3 regions of the Mesorhizobium sp. M1252 genome follow, and region 2 is predicted to be linked to each of the others. Evidence: riboswitches for the same ligand, from Rfam matches in the RefSeq annotation. Region 2 holds a riboswitch; each other region holds the start of a gene.
The links. A riboswitch is a leader RNA that binds a small molecule or an ion and turns the genes downstream of it on or off. The one in region 2 is predicted to bind cobalamin.
Positions count from the first base shown of each region.

Region 1: linked by a shared signal. The riboswitch ahead of NKH22_RS05540 (aromatic ring-hydroxylating oxygenase subunit alpha) and the one ahead of metE (5-methyltetrahydropteroyltriglutamate--homocysteine S-methyltransferase) in region 2 are both predicted to bind cobalamin.
Region 3: linked by a shared signal. The riboswitch ahead of NKH22_RS06500 (CbtB domain-containing protein) and the one ahead of metE (5-methyltetrahydropteroyltriglutamate--homocysteine S-methyltransferase) in region 2 are both predicted to bind cobalamin.

Region 1 is NZ_JAMYLX010000002.1:427,055-433,046, forward strand. It holds gene NKH22_RS05525 (serine kinase) at 1-467, opposite strand, end outside; gene NKH22_RS05530 (PqqD family protein) at 620-1,042, opposite strand; gene NKH22_RS05535 (FAD-binding oxidoreductase) at 1,204-2,304, opposite strand; gene NKH22_RS05540 (aromatic ring-hydroxylating oxygenase subunit alpha) at 2,342-3,589, opposite strand; cobalamin riboswitch at 3,707-3,908, opposite strand; gene NKH22_RS05545 (DUF680 domain-containing protein) at 4,408-4,614, shown strand; gene NKH22_RS05550 (DUF680 domain-containing protein) at 4,681-4,884, shown strand; gene NKH22_RS05555 (DUF680 domain-containing protein) at 4,956-5,189, shown strand; gene NKH22_RS05560 (ABC transporter ATP-binding protein) at 5,263-5,992, opposite strand, start outside.
Region 2 is NZ_JAMYLX010000028.1:10,983-16,974, reverse strand. It holds gene NKH22_RS30195 (cytochrome-c peroxidase) at 1-433, shown strand, start outside; gene metE (5-methyltetrahydropteroyltriglutamate--homocysteine S-methyltransferase) at 872-3,223, opposite strand; cobalamin riboswitch at 3,318-3,465, opposite strand; gene NKH22_RS30185 (adenosine kinase) at 3,874-4,866, opposite strand; gene metK (methionine adenosyltransferase) at 4,975-5,992, opposite strand, start outside.
Region 3 is NZ_JAMYLX010000003.1:237-6,228, forward strand. It holds gene cobO (cob(I)yrinic acid a,c-diamide adenosyltransferase) at 1-558, opposite strand, end outside; gene cobU (bifunctional adenosylcobinamide kinase/adenosylcobinamide-phosphate guanylyltransferase) at 560-1,072, opposite strand; gene NKH22_RS06495 (CbtA family protein) at 1,065-1,868, opposite strand; gene NKH22_RS06500 (CbtB domain-containing protein) at 1,884-2,063, opposite strand; cobalamin riboswitch at 2,100-2,295, opposite strand; gene NKH22_RS06505 (gamma-glutamylcyclotransferase) at 2,363-3,055, opposite strand; gene NKH22_RS06510 (aromatic ring-hydroxylating oxygenase subunit alpha) at 3,192-4,367, shown strand; gene NKH22_RS06515 (MFS transporter) at 4,375-5,574, opposite strand; gene NKH22_RS06520 (heparan-alpha-glucosaminide N-acetyltransferase) at 5,807-5,992, shown strand, end outside.

The sequences.
Region 1 (5,992 bases), on a different contig from region 2:
GCATATTCCCAATGCAGGAAGGCGCGCAGCGGCGCCCCTTGTTCCCATGGCGGAAAGGCGTCGGCCGACATCATCAGCTGCGCCCCGACATGGCGTTGCGGATCATGGAACTGCCAGAAGTCGAGGTCATGATAGTAGCTGCCGCGCAATCCGGCCTCTTCCAGCCGGTTGGCAAAGGCATGATGGTTGTAATCGCCTCGGCCCCAGGTGGCCGGGGCGGGGACGCCATCGATGGCCGGGTGGGCGACGAAAATGCGGCAGCCGTCAGATGCAGACGGATTTTCCGGGGCCGGTATGAAGGCATGGCTCATGGCTTCCGCCAGCGTGCCATGGTCGAGGTGGACACTCAGGTCCAGTCCCGGCAACCGCACGCTGGCGGCAACGGGATAGAAGGCGGCGGCGCTTTCCGCGGCCGCCAGCACATGGCGGGCATAATCCGGCAGGGTTTGCAGCGTGATCAAAGGCATGTGTTGGTTGTTCAGCGTCCAGAATTGCGCCGGGTCGCCTGATGCATGTCGCTCGGGGTGGCCCCGGTTTTGAGACGACGACATGCATAAAATCAAAGATCTAAACCGCGTCGCCTGAGTCCGTTCAAACGCGACGCGCTTTAGGGAAACGATTATGCCTGTTTCACCGCCGGCCAGCCGAGAGGTTCCTCGACCTCATGGATCGGGTCGACAATGATGAGATCGGCAAGGTCGTCATGGACATCGACCTTGAGCGGCTCATTGCTGGCAGCAAGCGCAGACGACAGCTCGCCCGAAAGCGGTTGTGCCGGTGTTTCGGCTGGCGCAAGCAACCCGAAATCGAGCAGTCGGGCAACGAAGCTTTCGAGGTCGGCCAGGCTTATTTTTGCGGCGCCCGCGGCAGCTCCGACCAGCGCTTCAGTGGCGACGCCGGACGACAAAGCCTGCCAGACCCGGCTGCCGGAATCGGAAAAGCCGAAATACTTACCGTTCGAAAGATCGAGAACGACGGCTTCGCCATCGAATGATTCGAAAACGATGTCCTTGCTTGCGACCGCGTAGACCCGCTGTTGCATCGCTGTGTCCCCCGTCCCATGCGCCCTGAAGGGATGCGCCGGCTTCACGGTCTGCCCAGCCCTTCCTAAGTGCGTCTAAATCACTCGGCCTATGCTTGGCAAGACAAAGACCCGCGAACACAACGCCTGCGTCGGCGACCGTTGCGGCGAAGTCGACCGGCTCAAGCCTCGATTTCGAGCGCCGACAACGGTTTCGAGCAGCAGGCAAGGATGAAACCGTCATCGATCTCGTGGTCGAGGATGCCGCCATTGTGGCTCATCTCGACTTCGCCGGAGACCTTCTTCACCTTGCAGGTGCCGCACAGGCCGAACTCGCAGGCGGCGGGAATCCGCACGCCCGAGCTGCGCGCGGTCTGCAGCACGGTCTGGCCGGCGACGCAGCCGGCATCAACCTCCGAAAGCGAGAAGCGGATCGGCGTCACGGCTTCGACAGGTGCAGCGATGCCGTCCTCGACCGGGGAGGCAAACGGCGCCGGAATTTCCTCCATCACAGGCGCGGCAAAGCTCTCCTGATGGTATTTCGTCATGTCGAAGCCGGCGGCATCCAGCATGCCGCGCACGGCGCGCATGAACGGATCGGGGCCGCAGCAGAAGATTTCGCGCTCGCGGAAATCCGGAGCCAGCAAGGGCAGCCGGATCGCGTCGATGCGCCCCATATGACCGTACCAGCCCTCGCGGCTGGAACGTTCCTCGATCATGAAGCCGAGCGACAGGCCGGGCATATGGCCGCCGAGCAGTTCGAGTTCCTTGCGGAAGATGATCTCTTCGGCACGCCGCGCGCAGTTGACGAAACCGACATCGGTCCATGGCGCGCAGTCGTTCAGCCAGCGCAGCATCGACATCATCGGCGTCACGCCGGAGCCGGCGGAAATGAACAGGTATTTGGCCGCCGGGTGGCTGTGCAACGAGAAGTCGCCGGCCGGTCCATAGGCCTTGACATGCGAACCAGGCACCAGATGGTCGAACATCCAGCGCGTGCCGATGCTGCCGGCCTGCGCCTTGACCGTCACCGCGATCGAAAACGGCCGCGATGGTGACGACGACAGCGTATAGGTGCGCATCAGCGGCCCGTCCGGTGTCGGCAGTTCCAGCGTCAGGAACTGGCCCGGCTTGTAGCGGAACCAGGTCTGGTTGTCGGAGCGGAAGGTGAAGGTCTTGACGTCAGGCGCCTCGTCGCTGACGCCGATCACTTCCAGCACCTGCAGCCTATCGTTCCACGGCGCCATCTGGTCAAGATGGCGATAGAGCCCAAGATCCGTCATCGCATTCATCCTCCGGTCCTTCCTCGCCTGCTCCAGCTCACGCGACGTTGCGCAGCGCCGGCCGGCCGCCTTCGGCAAGGCGCGGGCCGATGAAGGCCGCGTACCATTCGACGAACTGGATCACGCCGCCCTCATGCAGCTCCGAATAGGGGCCGGGCTCATAGGCCGGCGACAGGATGCCGAAGGCGTTTTCCTCGACGATGCGGCGGTCCTGGTCGTTGGTCTCGGTCCAGACGTGGGTGAGCTCTTCAAGGTTGTAGTCGACGCCCTCGACCGCATCCTTGTGCACCAGCCACTTGGTCGTCACCGCGGTTTGCGTGGCGCTGATCGGCAGCACCCGGAAGGTGACCGCATGGTCGATCAGGATGTGGTTCCAGGTCGTCGGATAGTGGTAGTGCATCAAGGTGCCGATGCGGTCGGCGGCAACAGTGTCGGACAGGTTCTTCGTCACCGCGCGCTTTCCCGACATCGTGTAGCTGACGGCATCGCGCAGCAGCGGCGCGCGGGTGGCGCGGTATTGCCCGGCCGGATCGATGCGGAACTTGCTCGGCAGGCCCGCCGCCTCGCATTTCGCCCAGTGCGCCAGCATCTCCGGATCGCTGTCGGCGCCCTGCACGCCGGTCACCGTCGGCGCTTCGGGGAATGTCTTGCACAGCTCCGGATGATTGCCGGCGCAGTGATAGCATTCGCGGTTGTTTTCCCAGACCAGCTTCCAGTTGCCCTTCTCGATGATGGTGCTCTCGAAGGCGACCTTGGCTTCATTCAGCCGGTGCGGCTTGAGGTAGGGCTCCATCATGGCGCGCATCGGCGCAAAGTCGGCAGGTTCTTTTGCCAGGCAGATGAAGATGTAGCCGCCGACGCTCTCGCAGGCGACGGGCTTCAGGCCGAACTGGCTCTTGTCGAAACCGTCGGCCATCTGGCGGGCAAACAGCAGCCGGCCGTCAAGCTCGTAGGTCCACTGGTGATAGGGGCAGACAAGCTTTGCCGCCATGCCCTTCTCAGTGTTGCAGACACGGCTGCCGCGATGGCGGCAGGAATTGTGAAAGGCGTTGATGTTGCCCTTCTGGTCGCGGACCAGCACCACCGGATAATCGCCGATCTGCACGGTGATATAGCTGCCGGGCTTCGGCAGTTCGCAATCATGGCCGATGAACAGCCAGTCGCGATACCAGATGAGCTCCATGTCGAGCTTGAAATAGTCCGGGTCGGTGTAGAAGGGCTGTTCCAGCGAAAAGCCTTGCTTGCGGCCGTTCAGGAGCCTCAGCATGTCGTTGCGCGTATCCATAGTTCTGTCCTCGTGGTTTAAGGACTGAACTTGGTGGTGATGGAGGAAGGATCGGACGCAGGCCGGCGCGGCTCCGGACATGCACTATCCACCTCTTGACCGCCCACCGCGATCAGTCGAGTCTAGGCATCTCGGGCTGGTTTCCGGGCTCTGGAGTTGTCCATGCGGACCATCGCGACACCTTCCCAGGCTCTTGCCCAGTGGTCTCCCGTTGCGACTTGAACTCCACCACCGTTGCGGGGGCAGCGCCGGATTCTGACCGGCTTCCCAATTCTCCGCTGCGTCGTCACGAAGCGGCACCTGAGATGCGATCATCTAATCACGGCAGCGATCGCGACGTCGGCATGAAAGCGACATCGTATCCATGCGGCGCGACACGCGCGGCATACGCCCCCCGCCGCCGGTCAAAGAGCTGAGACGTTTCTTGCGACGCCATCATCGCCGTTCGAATCGCTGCGAATCCAGTTCGATCGGGGGCAAAAAGGGCTCAACGGTATCGAAAAGTTACTATTAGCAATCTCTAATCGAACCGAACGGTTCGTTTCTGTTGACAATGCGTGCAGGACGGTGTGAACGACGGCCCGGAAACCGACACCGGAGCGAACCACTCGGTTCGACATAAGCAACTGAAAACAATGCGGTAAATGACCATAGAGGAACTTCCTGGCACAATTTCAAGGTGCAGGACCGTGGTCCACACGGAACAACTTCGTGATTGGAAACCAGCCTATGGCTTTCCCACATCGGGGCTCTCCGAACGACGCGAATTCCCTCCCAAGACACGCCGCTAGACGGACAGACAAACTGGAGTACTAAAAATGAAAAAGATCATCCTCACTGCCGCAGCCGTTTTGGCGATCACCGGCAGCGCCTTCGCCGGTAGCGACAATTACGGTTCCAATGGTGCGAACCAGCCAGCCGTCTCGGTCGACAGCTCGTATACGGCTTCCATTCAGAAGCCGGCGCACGCTGACAAGCAGCCTGTCGTTCAGGGCGCCGACCGCGACCTCTACGGCAATCGCTGATCCCGACCAAAGAAGGGCGGCTGACCCGTCGCTCTCGGGATCAAAAAAAATTCAGGAGTATTTGAAATGAAAAAGATCATCCTTGCTGCCGCCGCCGTTTTGGCCATCTCCGGCAGCGCTTTCGCCGGCAGCGACAACTACGGTTCGAACGGCGCCAACCAGCCTGCGATTACGTCGACCGATAGTGGCCATACGGCTTCGGTTGAGAAGTCGGCTCCAGCCGAGCAGGCGCCTGCCCACGGTGCCGACCGTAACCTTTTCGGCCGCTAAAAGCCGGTTTCCAGCACGTGGCGGGCTTATCCGCTGCAGCTGGCGGCATCAGAAAAATTCAGGAGACTAAAATGAAGAAGATCGTTCTTGCCACCGCAGCCGTTCTGGCTGTTTCGAGCGCTGCCTTTGCCGGCAGCGACAATTATGGCTCCAATGGCGCCAACCAGCCGGCCGCTGCCGTCGACACCACCCGCACTTCGTCGACCGGCACCAACTCGGCGGTCTACAAGCTGCTGAACTCGTCGAACGACCAACAGAAGTTCGTTCCTCAGAGCAGCGACAGGGATCGGTTCGGCAACAACTAACAGCCGAAGCATAAAAAAAGAGCGGCGGGCCTGGCCCGCCGCTCTTTTTTCATGCCTGTACGACGCAGCTATCTCAAGCCGCCTTCACTTCCACCGGCTTGAGCGAGAAGGAGTGCCCATCGGCGTCGAAGATGTGCAGGTCCCCGGCATCCGCGGTCAGCCGCAGCTTTTCCCCGCGCTTGACCTCGACATTGCCGGGCAGCTTGGTCACCAACGGCAGGTCGGCGCGGCCGATATCGACATAGACAAGCTGCACCTCGCCGAGTTGCTCGACATAGTCCACCACGCCCTCGAAAAGATATTCCGCGCCGGTGGCGGCCAACAGATCCTCCGGCCGCACGCCGAAGCTGACTGCCGCACCCTTGGCTGACGCAGGCGTTGCGATCGGCACCGTTGCCTTGCGGCCGCCGACATGGCTGACGATTGTCGGGTTGCCCGTTCTGTCGATCGTCGCCGGCAGGATGTTCATGGCCGGCGAGCCGATGAACTGGGCAACGAACAGATTGCCGGGCTTCTTGTAGAGATCCATCGGCGTGCCGACCTGCTCGATATGGCCGTCCTTCAGCACCACGATGCGGTCGGCCAGCGTCATCGCTTCGACCTGATCGTGGGTGACGTAGATCATGGTCGTGGCAGGCATCGATTCCTTGAGCTTGGCGATCTCGATGCGGGTGGCGACGCGCAGCGCCGCGTCGAGGTTCGACAGCGGCTCGTCGAACAGGAACACTTTAGGGTTGCGCACGATGGCCCGGCCGATGGCGACGCGCTGGCGCTGGCCGCCCGACATGGCCTTGGGCAGACGG
Region 2 (5,992 bases):
GAAACAGGGCCTGGTGCTTTTCATGGACAAAGGCTGCTCGTCCTGCCATGCCGGCATCAACGTTGGTGGGCAAGCCTATTACCCATTCGGCCTCGTGGAACGGCCCAGCGCCGAAGTCCTGCCGGACAAAGACAAGGGCCGATTTGAGGTCACCAATGCAGCCGACGATTCCTATGTCTTCCGCGTGGCGCCGCTGCGCAACGTTGCACTCACCGCGCCATACTTTCATTCGGGCAAGGTTTGGGATCTGAAACAGGCCGTCGCCATTATGGGGACCACCCAGCTCGGCGTAGTACTGGCGGACGAAGAAGTTGACCTGCTTGTTGCCTTCCTCAACTCGCTGACCGGAGAGGCACCTGACGTCGCCTATCCCATCTTACCCTCAGAAACGGCGACAACGCCCCGGCCTGTAACGCAGATCTCAGGAAAATAAGGGCCAACTGGCTGCGGACTTGCAATCGAAAATGATTGGCGATTTTTACTTGGCGACACGAATTGCGACGTCCATCTCCGAATTGGCGGGACGCTAGCGATACCCGAACCCTGCCACCTCGCCCGTAGTCTGCGCGATCAACTGGGGGCGGACAGACGCAGCACCATATATTGTCGCTGCCTGAGCGAACGCGCCAAGCAGTCTACTTTGAGAAACGACGCCAGTCCGATTTGTTCGAGGCGCGGGGCCTGTATGTCCCCAAGGAACCGATGTTATAGCGTAGTGCCACATTTATATTTCTGCGGGATTAAGACACGTGCCGTAGGGAAATTGCACATTTGCGCCGAGTGGCTCATTTCCAAGAGTGTGATCGGTTTGGCATATTCCCGGCCGACATCCGCCAGCCGGCAACTCCCCACACGGTGAGGAAGAGAGGCCTCACGCCTGCACTTTCTGCCGGAGCGCGCGTGCTGCAGCGACCATGTTAATGAGGGCAGGGCGGACCTCCTCCCATTTGCGTGTTTTGAGGCCACAGTCCGGGTTTATCCACAGTTGGCCGTCGGACAGTCGCTCGCGGGCAAGCATGACTAAGTCCGAAATCTCGCCGACTTCCGGGACGCGTGGTGAGTGAATATCATAGACGCCAGGACCGATTTCGTTCGGATATTTGGAGCTCGTGAAGGCGTCCAACAGTTCCATCTTCGAGCGCGACGTCTCAATCGAAATGACATCCGCATCCATTCCAGCGATCGCGTGAATGATCTCGTTGAACTCCGAATAGCACATGTGGGTATGAATTTGAGTCGCGTCCTTTACACCCGTTGAAGCGATCCGGAAACATTCGACAGCCCAGTCGAGATAGACTTTCCAGTCAGATTGGCGCAGTGGCAATCCTTCGCGAAACGCGGCCTCATCGATCTGGACCATCCTTGCGCCGGATCTTTCGAGATCCGTCACTTCGTCGCGGATGGCGAGCGCGATCTGGCGGCAGGCTTCGGAGCGGGGTACGTCGTCGCGAACAAAAGACCAGTTGAGAATGGTGACTGGGCCTGTGAGCATTCCCTTCACGGGCTTTTCCGTAAGCGACTGGGCGAATTGCCACCAGCGCACTGTCATCGGATTGCGCCTCGATACGTCGCCGAAAATGATGGGGGGACGCACGTAGCGCGACCCATAGCTTTGTACCCAGGCATGCTGGGTGAGCGCGAAGCCGGACAACTGCTCGCCGAAATGCTGTACCATGTCGTTTCGCTCGAACTCACCATGCACCAGCACGTCCAGCCCGATCTCTTCCTGCCAGCGAATTGCAGCCTCGATCTCCTTCTTCAGGAACGTCTCATAGTCGACATAGCTCAGCTGGCCCTTCGCATGAGCGGCCCGCGCCTTGCGTACCTGCGGCGTCTGCGGGAAGGACCCGATGGTCGTCGTCGGGAACGGCGGCAGCCCGAGTGAGCCGGCCTGGACTCTGGAGCGCTCGCCAAAAGCGCTCTCTCGTCGCTTCGCGCTGTCCTGAATGCTAGCGATCCGCCCCTGAACAAGCGGGTCATGGATCCTCGTGGATGTCACGCGCGTGGCGGCAGCCTCGGCAGACGCTTTCAACGCGCCTGCCACCGCATCCCTGCCTTGGGACAGGGCCCGGGCCAGCAAGACCAGCTCGTCGGTCTTCTGGGCCGCGAAGGCGAGCCACGACCTGATGTCCGCGTCGAGTTCCGTCTCCATGCGCAGATCAATCGGCACATGCAGCATCGAGCAAGAAGGCGCGATCTCGACGCGGTCCAAGGGCCAGCCGGCGACGATCGGTTTGATGCGGTCGAGAATGGCGGGCAGGTTCGCACGCCAGACGTTGCGGCCATCGATCAAGCCAAGCGAGAGCACCAGATCCTTCGGAGCGAGCCGAGCCACCGTTTCCAGCTGCTCGGGAGCGCGCACGAGATCAATATGCAGGCCGGCCAGGGGCAGAGAAATCGCGGTTTCGAGATTGTCTCCCAGCGACCCGAAATACGTAGCCAGCATGATCTTCAGCTCGGGCGCGGCTTTCGACAGCTGGCCATAGGCGAATTCGAACGCAGCTCGTTCGTTCGGGTTCAGATCGAGGACAAGCGCTGGCTCATCGATCTGCACCCAGTCGGCTCCCGACAGCTTCAGCCTCTCCAGAAGCTGCTCGTAAACCGGCAGCAGCCGCGGTAGGAGAGCGATGGGACCGAACCCCTCGGCAGGCGATTTCGCCAGCTTGAGGAAGGTGATGGGTCCAAGGATGACTGGGCGTGTGTGAATGCCGAGAGCTTTAGCCTCGAGGAAGTAATCGACCGGCTTCGATGACGAGAGGGCGAACGTCTGATCATCATCGAGTTCCGGCACAATGTAGTGGTAGTTGGTGTCAAACCACTTGGTCATTTCCATCGCGGTTACACCAGGTCCATGAGCCTCCTCCTGGTAACCAGCGTGTCCACAATCCTCCGTCTGACCCTGGTTGCCGCGCGCCATTGCGAAGTAGATGTCAAGTGGGACCTCGCCGCTATTCCAGCCGTAACGGGATGGAACGGCCCCGACCATGGCTGCGGTGTCGAGCACATGGTCGTAAAGCGAGAAGTCGTTCGACGGGATTTTCGACACGCCGCGATCGCGCTGCTCTTCCCAGCTAGCGGCACGGAGCGCCTTCGACGTCGTGAGAAGGTCGCCAGCGGACGATGTTCCGGACCAGTAGCTTTCAAGCGCGAATTTCAGTTCTCGCCGACGACCGAAGCGCGGCACGCCGAGCGTTGCTACAGGAATTTGCTGAGAGACAGTCATGTCATACCCCGATGATTGGGGCGTCGGTGACAAGGAAGGCGCTAGCAGGCCGGCATCAACGCCGGGTTGCAGCGGCCACCGAGACACCCCGCCCGTGGACGTAATTCGCGTGGCAGGCCTCCTGGCTCGCGGGGTTGGCTCGCCGCTAACAGTTGCGGGGGCAGCGCCGGCATCGCACCGGCTTCCCTCTTAGCTCCGCTGCGGCAGCGCCGCACGCGAGAACCACGACACGCAGACAATCACAGCAGTTCGCTCTTTTGTCAATGACGCATAACGAAATGTTTATGTAGTTATGTGATCGCGCTTTTACGCCTTTGTCTAGCATTGTGAAATATTCAGTCTGCTGCCCGCATTCGGCATCGTGGGACGTGATCGCAAGTCAAGTCCGACGGACGCCGCGAGTTCTCCGTTACCTCAGGAACCTTACTGGCCTTCCCCAAGCTGAGCTTCTGGAAAATGCTGGTGACGATCTGGATGACGGTGAATGCCGTCATGGCAAGCACGCCTTGCACCGCTCCTCCAGCGAGCTTCACGGCAGCAGCATGGGTCAGTTCTCCGAAGCGAATGGCTGTCGCTATCAGCGAGCTTTGACACAGTTCCGCCACTGCGGTCATCGCGTCAGTAGGGCGGCTGGTTAGTTGCCGGCGCATCTACAGCAACCCAGCCCCTTCCGCCTCGCGGCGCAAATTCTGCCTTGGCCTTGGGCCGATCTGCTGGATCACCAGGCCGGCCGCCAGCGAGCCAAGGTCGCCGCAGGTCTTGAGGTTGCGGCCCTGCGTGTAGCCATGCAGGAAACCGGCGGCGTAGAGGTCGCCGGCGCCGGTGGTGTCGACCAACTCCTTGATGGCGGTCGCCTCGATGACCACGGTCTCGTCGCCGCGCACGATCACCGAGCCTTTTTCGGAACGGGTGACGGCGGCAATCTTGCAGTCCTTGCGGATCTGAGCCAGCGCCTCGTCGAAGGATTTTGTCTGGTAGAGCGACTTGATCTCGTGGCTGTTGGCAAAGACGATGTCGACAGTGCCCGAGCGCATCAGCTCGAGGAACTCGTCCCGGTAGCGGTCGACGCAGAACGAATCCGACAACGTCATCGACACTTCGCGTCCGGCCTCGTGTGCGAGCTTCGCCGTCTGCCGGATCGCCTCCTTGGCGCGCGGCGGATCCCACAAATAGCCCTCGAAATAGGTAACCTTGGCGCCGGATGCCTTGTCGGCCTCGACATCCTCAGGGCCAAGCTCGACGCAGGCGCCGAGATAGGTGTTCATCGAGCGCTCGCCGTCGGGCGTGACGAAGATCATAGAGCGCGCCGTCGGCGGCTCGCCCTTGAGCGGCCTGGTGTCGAAGGCGACACCCTGTGCATGGATATCGTGCGCATAGATTTCGCCCAGCGCATCGTTGGAGACCTTGCCGAAGAAGGCGGCGCGGCCGCCGAAGCTGGCTACGCCGGCCGCCGTGTTGCCGGCACTGCCGCCGGAGGCCTCGATCGCCGGGCCCATGCGGCTGTAGAGCAGTTCGGCGCGGCGCGTGTCGATCAGGTTCATCGCGCCCTTGATGATGCCGTTGATCTCGAGGAATGCCTCGTCGCACTGGGCGATGATGTCGACAATGGCATTGCCGATGCAAAGCACGTCATAATCCGGCATCAATGTCTCCGCCAAAAAATCCGAGCCGGCTTCTCGCCACGCCTGCCAGGCGCGGGTCTGCCCGGTGGAAATGGGCTTTCCGCTTGCCAATCCGTTCGCCGGCGGCTCTCACGGGGCGGCGAGTCCTGCCTCGCGACGCAATTCGTCCGCCCTGTCTGTCTTCTCCCAGGTGAAATCAGGCTCTTCACGGCCGAAATGGCCATAGGTCGCTGTATTGCGGTATATAGGGCGTAAGAGATCAAGCATCTTGATAATGCCTTTCGGTCTGAGATCGAACAACTCAAGAATGAGGCGCTCGATCCTGCTTTCCTCAACCCTGGCTGTCCCGAACGTGTTGACCATGACGGAAACCGGACTGGCCACGCCGATTGCGTAAGCAAGCTGCACCTCGCACACGTCTGCAAGTCCGCTAGCGACGATGTTCTTTGCGACATAGCGGGCAGCATAGGCAGCTGAGCGGTCAACCTTGGACGGGTCCTTGCCCGAGAAGGCGCCGCCGCCATGACGACCCATCCCGCCATAGGAATCGACGATGATCTTGCGTCCAGTGAGACCGCAGTCGCCGCGCGGCCCGCCCACTACGAATCGCCCCGTCGGATTGACCAGAATTCTGATATCCTTGGTGTCCAGGTGGGTCGGCAGGACAGGCTTTATGATTTCCTCAATGACGCCCTCGCGGACAGTCTCTTGCGAGACCTGCTCGTCATGTTGCGTAGACACGACGATGGTATCCAGAGCGACAGGGCGCAACCCCTCATAGCGCACTGAGACTTGGGATTTCATGTCAGGACGCAACCAGCCAAGCTGTTGTGCCTTCCGGACATACGCCTGCCGTTTCGTCAAGCGATGAGCGAGCTGGATCGGCAAAGGCATCAGGGTATCGGTTTCGCGGCATGCGTAGCCGAACATGAGGCCCTGATCTCCCGCTCCCTGCTGGAGGTCTTGCCCTCTTCCCTCGTCAACGCCTTGGCTGATGTCGGGCGACTGCTCGGTGAGGGCATGAACGACGGAGCAACGCCGGCCGTCAAAGCCGACGGCCTCGTCGTCGTACCCAATGTCGAGAATCGTATCACGCGCAACTTGGCTATAATCGACCTGGGCATCGCTGGTAATCTCGCCAGCCAGA
Region 3 (5,992 bases), on a different contig from region 2:
GCCCATCTCCGTCACCAGATCCGCCGCCTCGACCAGCGCCGGCTTGGCGTTGCGGCCGGTGACGACGACATGCAGACCTTCGCGCCGCGCTTTCAGCGCCGCCACCACTCTGTCGAGATCGAGATAGTCGTAACGCAGCGCGATGTTCAGTTCGTCCAGCACGACGAGGCTGATCGAGGGATCGGCGATCAGTTCCAGCGCCTTGGCCCAGGCGGCTTCGGCCGCCTTAATGTCGCGCTTCAGATCCTGCGTCTCCCAGGTGAAACCCTCGCCCATCGTGTGCCAGACGACGCGGTCGCCAAACGCCGCGAAGGCATCCTTCTCGCCGGTGTGCCATTTGCCCTTGATGAACTGGACCATTCCGACGCGCTTGCCATAGCCGAGCATGCGCAGCGCCAGCCCGAAGGCAGCCGTGGTCTTGCCCTTGCCGGGTCCGGTGTTGACGATCAGCAGCCCCTTCTCGACCGTCTTTTCCGCGACCTCGGCGTCCTGCACCGCCTTGCGCTTGGCCATCTTGGCGCGATGGCGCTCTTCGTCTTTTGTGTCGATATCGGTCATCTCATTTCACCTTGAGCGGCAGCCCCGCCACCATCAGAAGCACCATATCAGCTACGACCGCGATCTGCTGGTTGAGCCGGCCGGCGGCATCGCGGAACCGGCGTGCCAGCGCATTGTCGGGCACAATGCCTTGTCCGACTTCGTTGGAGACCACGAACCACGGTCCGCGCGGCCGCGAAAGCACATCGGCCAGCCGCCGGCACTCCCCCTCCAGATCATGATCGGCCAGCATATGATTGGTCAGCCACAGCGTCAGGCAGTCGACAAGCACCGGCTGGTTGTCCGGCAATGCCTCGATCGCACCTGCAAGATCAAGCGGGGCATCGATGGTCGCCCATCCCTCGCCGCGGCGCGAGCGGTGCTGCGCGATGCGCTCGCGCATTTCGCCGTCATAGGCTTGCGCGGTGGCGATATAAGCCCATGGCGGCGGCAACGCCGTCGCCAAACTTTCGGCATGCACGCTCTTGCCGGAGCGCGCACCGCCGATGATGAAGGTCAAACTGCGATCAGGCAAAGGTGTCGCGCAGGCTGGTCGCGGTGCCGGTGAAGCGCGCGCGCACTATGCCGACAACCGCGCCGAGCACCACCCAGAACACCAGATTGGTCAGCGTCACCGCCACCACGAACTGATGATGCAGGCCCTCCGGGATCGGCGTTACAAAACTGTCAGGCTGCGGCGCGCCGACAATATGCGGGGCGACGATCAGGACGACGGCGAGCACGGTCAGGGGCGCCGACGTGCGGAAGGTGATAAGGGCAAGACCGATCGCCGTTGCCATCACCGTTGCCCACCACCAGATCTGGCGCTGCATGAGATCGGCCGCCGGCATTGCCGGCAGTTCCGGCGGCAGGCCGAGTCCCGGCGCCAGCGTGAAAACGGCAAAGCCGGCCAGACCCCAGAACACGCCCTGGCGCCAGCTGCCGATGCCACCGGCGAACTCGGAAACCGCCACCAGGACCAGCGCGAAGCCGATGCCGGTGACGATATTGGCGACGACACTGAAGGCGAAGCGCTCGAAGCCGTCGGCCGGCGCCCAGCCTTCGTCCTCCGCCGGCGCGGCTGCTTCAGCCGGTGTTGCGCTGCTCACCGCATTTTCCGCCGGCGCGGCGGTGCTCATGGCATTGGTGTCCGTAGCGTTGGCGGCGGGCACCGCGGCATGCTGATGCTCGTGGCCGCCACCAGCCTTTTCGTAGACCTCCGCCTTGAGGATCAGCGGCACGGTGGCGTAGGCCTGCATGCAGGCGAGAGCGACACCGGCCACGAGCCCTGCGATCGCCGCGATGAACACGACGTTGCGAAACAGGTTCATGATGTCAGATCCTCGTCAGTGGCAGGGAAACGCCATCGAATGGCGATAGTCGTGCGCCGCATTGTGGACCGCATCGATGTGCGAGAAACCGACAACGCCGACGACGAAAATCCCCAGAAACGCGCTAAGCACGAGCTGCATGAAGCGCGACTGCGAGGAGACGGAAGCGCCGAGGGAGACGGAAGCGGAATTCATATCTTGTCCTTTCGCCCTCCACCCGAGGGCATCGAAGTCAGTTCCCTGTCGCCGGCAGGTCTCCTGGCTCGCGGATCAGCGCCCTTCCCCACCTTCCCGAAGAAAAAATCCCCAGTGGCTTGGAGAGGACTACCGCACACAGTTGCGGGGGCAGCCACGGCATTGGGCAACAAGTCAGCCCTCACCGCATTCCCTCTTGGTCCCTAACGGAACCGACGACATGCATGACTATAGGCTGAAACGGCCGCATCCGGCAAACCAAATTCCGCCGGCCAACAGCGCGAATGCGCCATGCGGCGTTACGGGTTCAACGCGGTGATCCGTTCGGCAACCAGCCGCTGCAGCCGCCACAGATGGCGATCATGAATGCCGCGCTCTTCAAGGTTTTTCACCGTGTTGTAGAGATAGTCGGCGCCCGACCCCCAGTGCCCGCAGGACGTGGCCAGCCTTTCGACGACCTTGCCCTCGTCGAGCGGGCCGGAATAGGTCAGGCCGTTGCGGTTGATGACGAAGGCCAATGCCCTGAGCGGTCCGGCCTCGCTTGCAAGCTTCAGCATGCGCGGCCGGTAGCTTGTCGGCTTCAGCGTGATTTCGCGCCGGAAAAGCCGGCCCAACTGCCCGCGCCGGTTACTGTCGGTCAGCCGGAAGGCGACGCCCTTGCATTGTCCGCCACGGTCCAGCGCCATCATCAGGCCGGGGCTGTCCTTGGTGCCGCGCCAGCGCGTCATGTTCATGCAAAAGGACCGATGCCAGCCGCGCGCCAAGGCAACGCGGTCCTCGACATAATCTATTTCCGGTTTCCAGATCAGCGATCCATAGCCGAACAGCCATAGCGGTTCGCTATCCGGGAGTTCGACCTGCAATTCATCCAGCAGCGCGTCATAGTCGGCGTCATCGAGATGCATCGCGTCCGGATCCGGCCCGGGGTCCCTGATCTCGCGCCAGCAGCGCGCGACCAGCTCCGGCGTAAGCGACATCTGTCGTGCGGCCACTTTCCGAATCCCCCCAATTTCCGAATGTCCCATGTCCACGACATGATTATGCGCCGCGCCTGCAACCGGCAATGCGGCACTCTGATTGACAAACGATTTGCCGGGGTGTCGGCTGACGCTTCATAGGAAGCCAGCCATGCATCCCAGCCCGAGCGAGCGCGACCCCTATAACGGCCTGAGCCGGGCCGAACCGACGCTACCGTCGTCGGCCTATTGGGATAGCGAGGCTTACCAGCGCGATCTCGACGCCATCTGGCACAAAAGCTGGCTGCTCGTCTGCCGCGAGGCCGATCTTGCCCAGCCTTTGGCATTCAGGACATTCCGCGTTGGCACACAGGAAATCGTCGTGCTCCGCGACGACACCGGCGAGTTGCGCGCCTTCCACAACACCTGCCGGCATCGCGGCTCGCAGCTTTGCCAGGAAAGCGAGGGCCGGCTGAAAGCGCGGCTCATCACTTGCCCCTACCATGCCTGGTCCTACTCGCTGCGCGGCGATCTCGTGCGCGTTCCCTCGAAATCGCTGCCAGATGGTTTCGACAAGGCAGATCATCCGCTCTACCGGGTGGCGCTGTCGGTATGGCGCGGCTTTGTCTTTGTGAACCTTCAGCAGGCTGCGGCCGGCTCCGCCGGGACCTCCTTCGATCCCGCATCCGGCGACCTCGCCAACTGGCCGCTGGAAACTCTGGTATCAGGCCATGTCCTGCGCAAGGTGATGAACTGCAACTGGAAGATCTTCTGGGAGAACTTCAACGAGTGCCTGCATTGCCCAGGCGTCCACAAGGACCTGTCTCGGCTGGTGCCGATATACGGCCGCGGCCTGATGAGCCGGCACGACGACCCCGACTGGGTCCGCCATGCCGACAATGACGCACCGGAGTTTTCGGGTGGCCTGCGCGCCGGCGCCGAGACCTGGTCGCGCGACGGACATGCCCATGGCCCGGTCTTCCCGGGCCTGACGCCGGCCGAGCGTGCGGCCGGACAGACCTATGCCACCAGCCTGCCCTCGATGTTCATCGTTGGCCATGTCGATTATGTCAGGACGGTGCGACTGATGCCGCTCGGTCCCGAACAGACCGAACTCACCGCCGAGTGGCTGTTCGCGCCCGAGGCGCTGGCTGAGACGGACATCGACAATGTCGTCGCCTTCGGCACCCAGGTGCTGGAGGAGGATGCCGCGATCTGCGAGATCAATCAGAAAGGCCTGCGCTCGATGCGCCACCAGGCCGGCGTGCTAATGCCGGAGGAGTACGATCTGCACCGCTTCCACAACTGGGTGCGCGAGCGGCATGCAGCGCTTGAGGCAACCGCCTGATCGGCGGCTAAAGCGACTTCGGCAGATAGCGCCAGGAGATAAAGCCGCAAACCGCGGCCAGAATGCCCAGCGTCACGAACACCGAGCCGAGGCCGAAAAACGCCAGCACCACCGAATAGACCAGCGGCGGCGTCAGCTCGGAAAAGTCGAGATAGGTGCGGTAGACCGCGGCCATCTGCGCCCGCTCATAGGACCGCACCGAGCGCATGAAGGCGGTCGAGCCCAGTGCATCGAGCGCGATGGTGAAGAAGGCGCCGCAGAGCAGGAAAAAGCCCGTAAGCAGCGGCGCGGTAGTGCCGACCGCGCCCGCCGCAAGCAGCGTCGCCGACATCGCGAAATAGGCGAAGGTCATGGTGCGCCGGCCGCCGAAGCGTTTTCCCGCTTTGCCCCAGAAGATCGCCATGAACAACAGCGCATTGCCGGCCGAAACCAGCAGGCCGCCGGCAAGCTTGCCCTCGCCGGTAATCACCATGAACAGCGGCCCGTAGACGAAGAACGTCGTCCAGAAGCAGGAGCGGCCGAAGGCGATCAGCCAGGCCAGCCTGAGCCTGGGTTGTGCTACGAAGCGGCCGATATTGGCCAGCGGATTGGCCGGCCGTGTCTTGCCCGGCCGGATCGACCGGTTGTCGCCCAGCCTGTAGGTCCAGAACAGCGCCAGCAAGGCCAACGCAAACACCGCGACCGCGCCATGCGCGGCATAGATGCCGTACCGTGTGTAGAGGAAGATGCCGAGTGTCGGCCCGCCGGTCCAGGCCAGCATCGACCACGCCATGCGCAGCGATTCGGCCTGCATGAAATCGGTCTTGCGGATGTGGTCCATGATGTAGAGGTTGAGCGTGATCGACAGGGCGCTCGCCCCCATCACGCGGCACAGCATGCCTGCCAGTTGCCCGGCAAGCGTGTGGGTGACGAAGAACAGCGAGCCCATCGCCAGCAGGCAGGCGCCGGCGGTATAGACCCAGCGCCGGTCAAACCTGCGGATCAGCATCGGCATGAACAAGGTCACCGACAGGCCGAGCAGCGCCACGATGGTGTAGAGGATCGAGACGATCTGCTCGTTGTGCAGAATCTCATAAGCCTGGATCGGGATGACGCTCGACACCGTGGCACGGGCGAAGGATTCGACCGCATAGAGCGAGGCAAAGGTGCGCGCATCCGCCGGACGCAGGGCTGGCAGCCAGATCGGATGGCGCACATGGGTGGACATTTGATCCCCAAATCAGACTCGCAGCCCAAATCTGCGCTGGCGCTTCCTCCGCCGGTAACAGGAAACCGACCCCTTCCCGGCAAAAAGCGAATTCGGCCAAAGGCTTTCCGGCTCTGGCCTAAAGCGCCGCGCGATGCAGCCGCACGGCGCGACCCGGAGCGTAGAGGGCGGCCTTCTTTTGTCCGGTGCAACCGTGATAGTCGTCTTTGGGGCTGAATCAGATCGCGAGACCATGAGCATCCATACCGCACCCCCTGGAGATCAACTGAAGCGAGATCAACCGAAGCGCATCGTCGCCATCGATGTCGTACGCGGCATCGCGCTGATCGCCATGGCGAGCTACCACTTCACCTGGGATCTCGAAAATTTCCACTACACCGATCCCGGCCTCACCGCCGTCGGCTGGTGGAAGATCTAT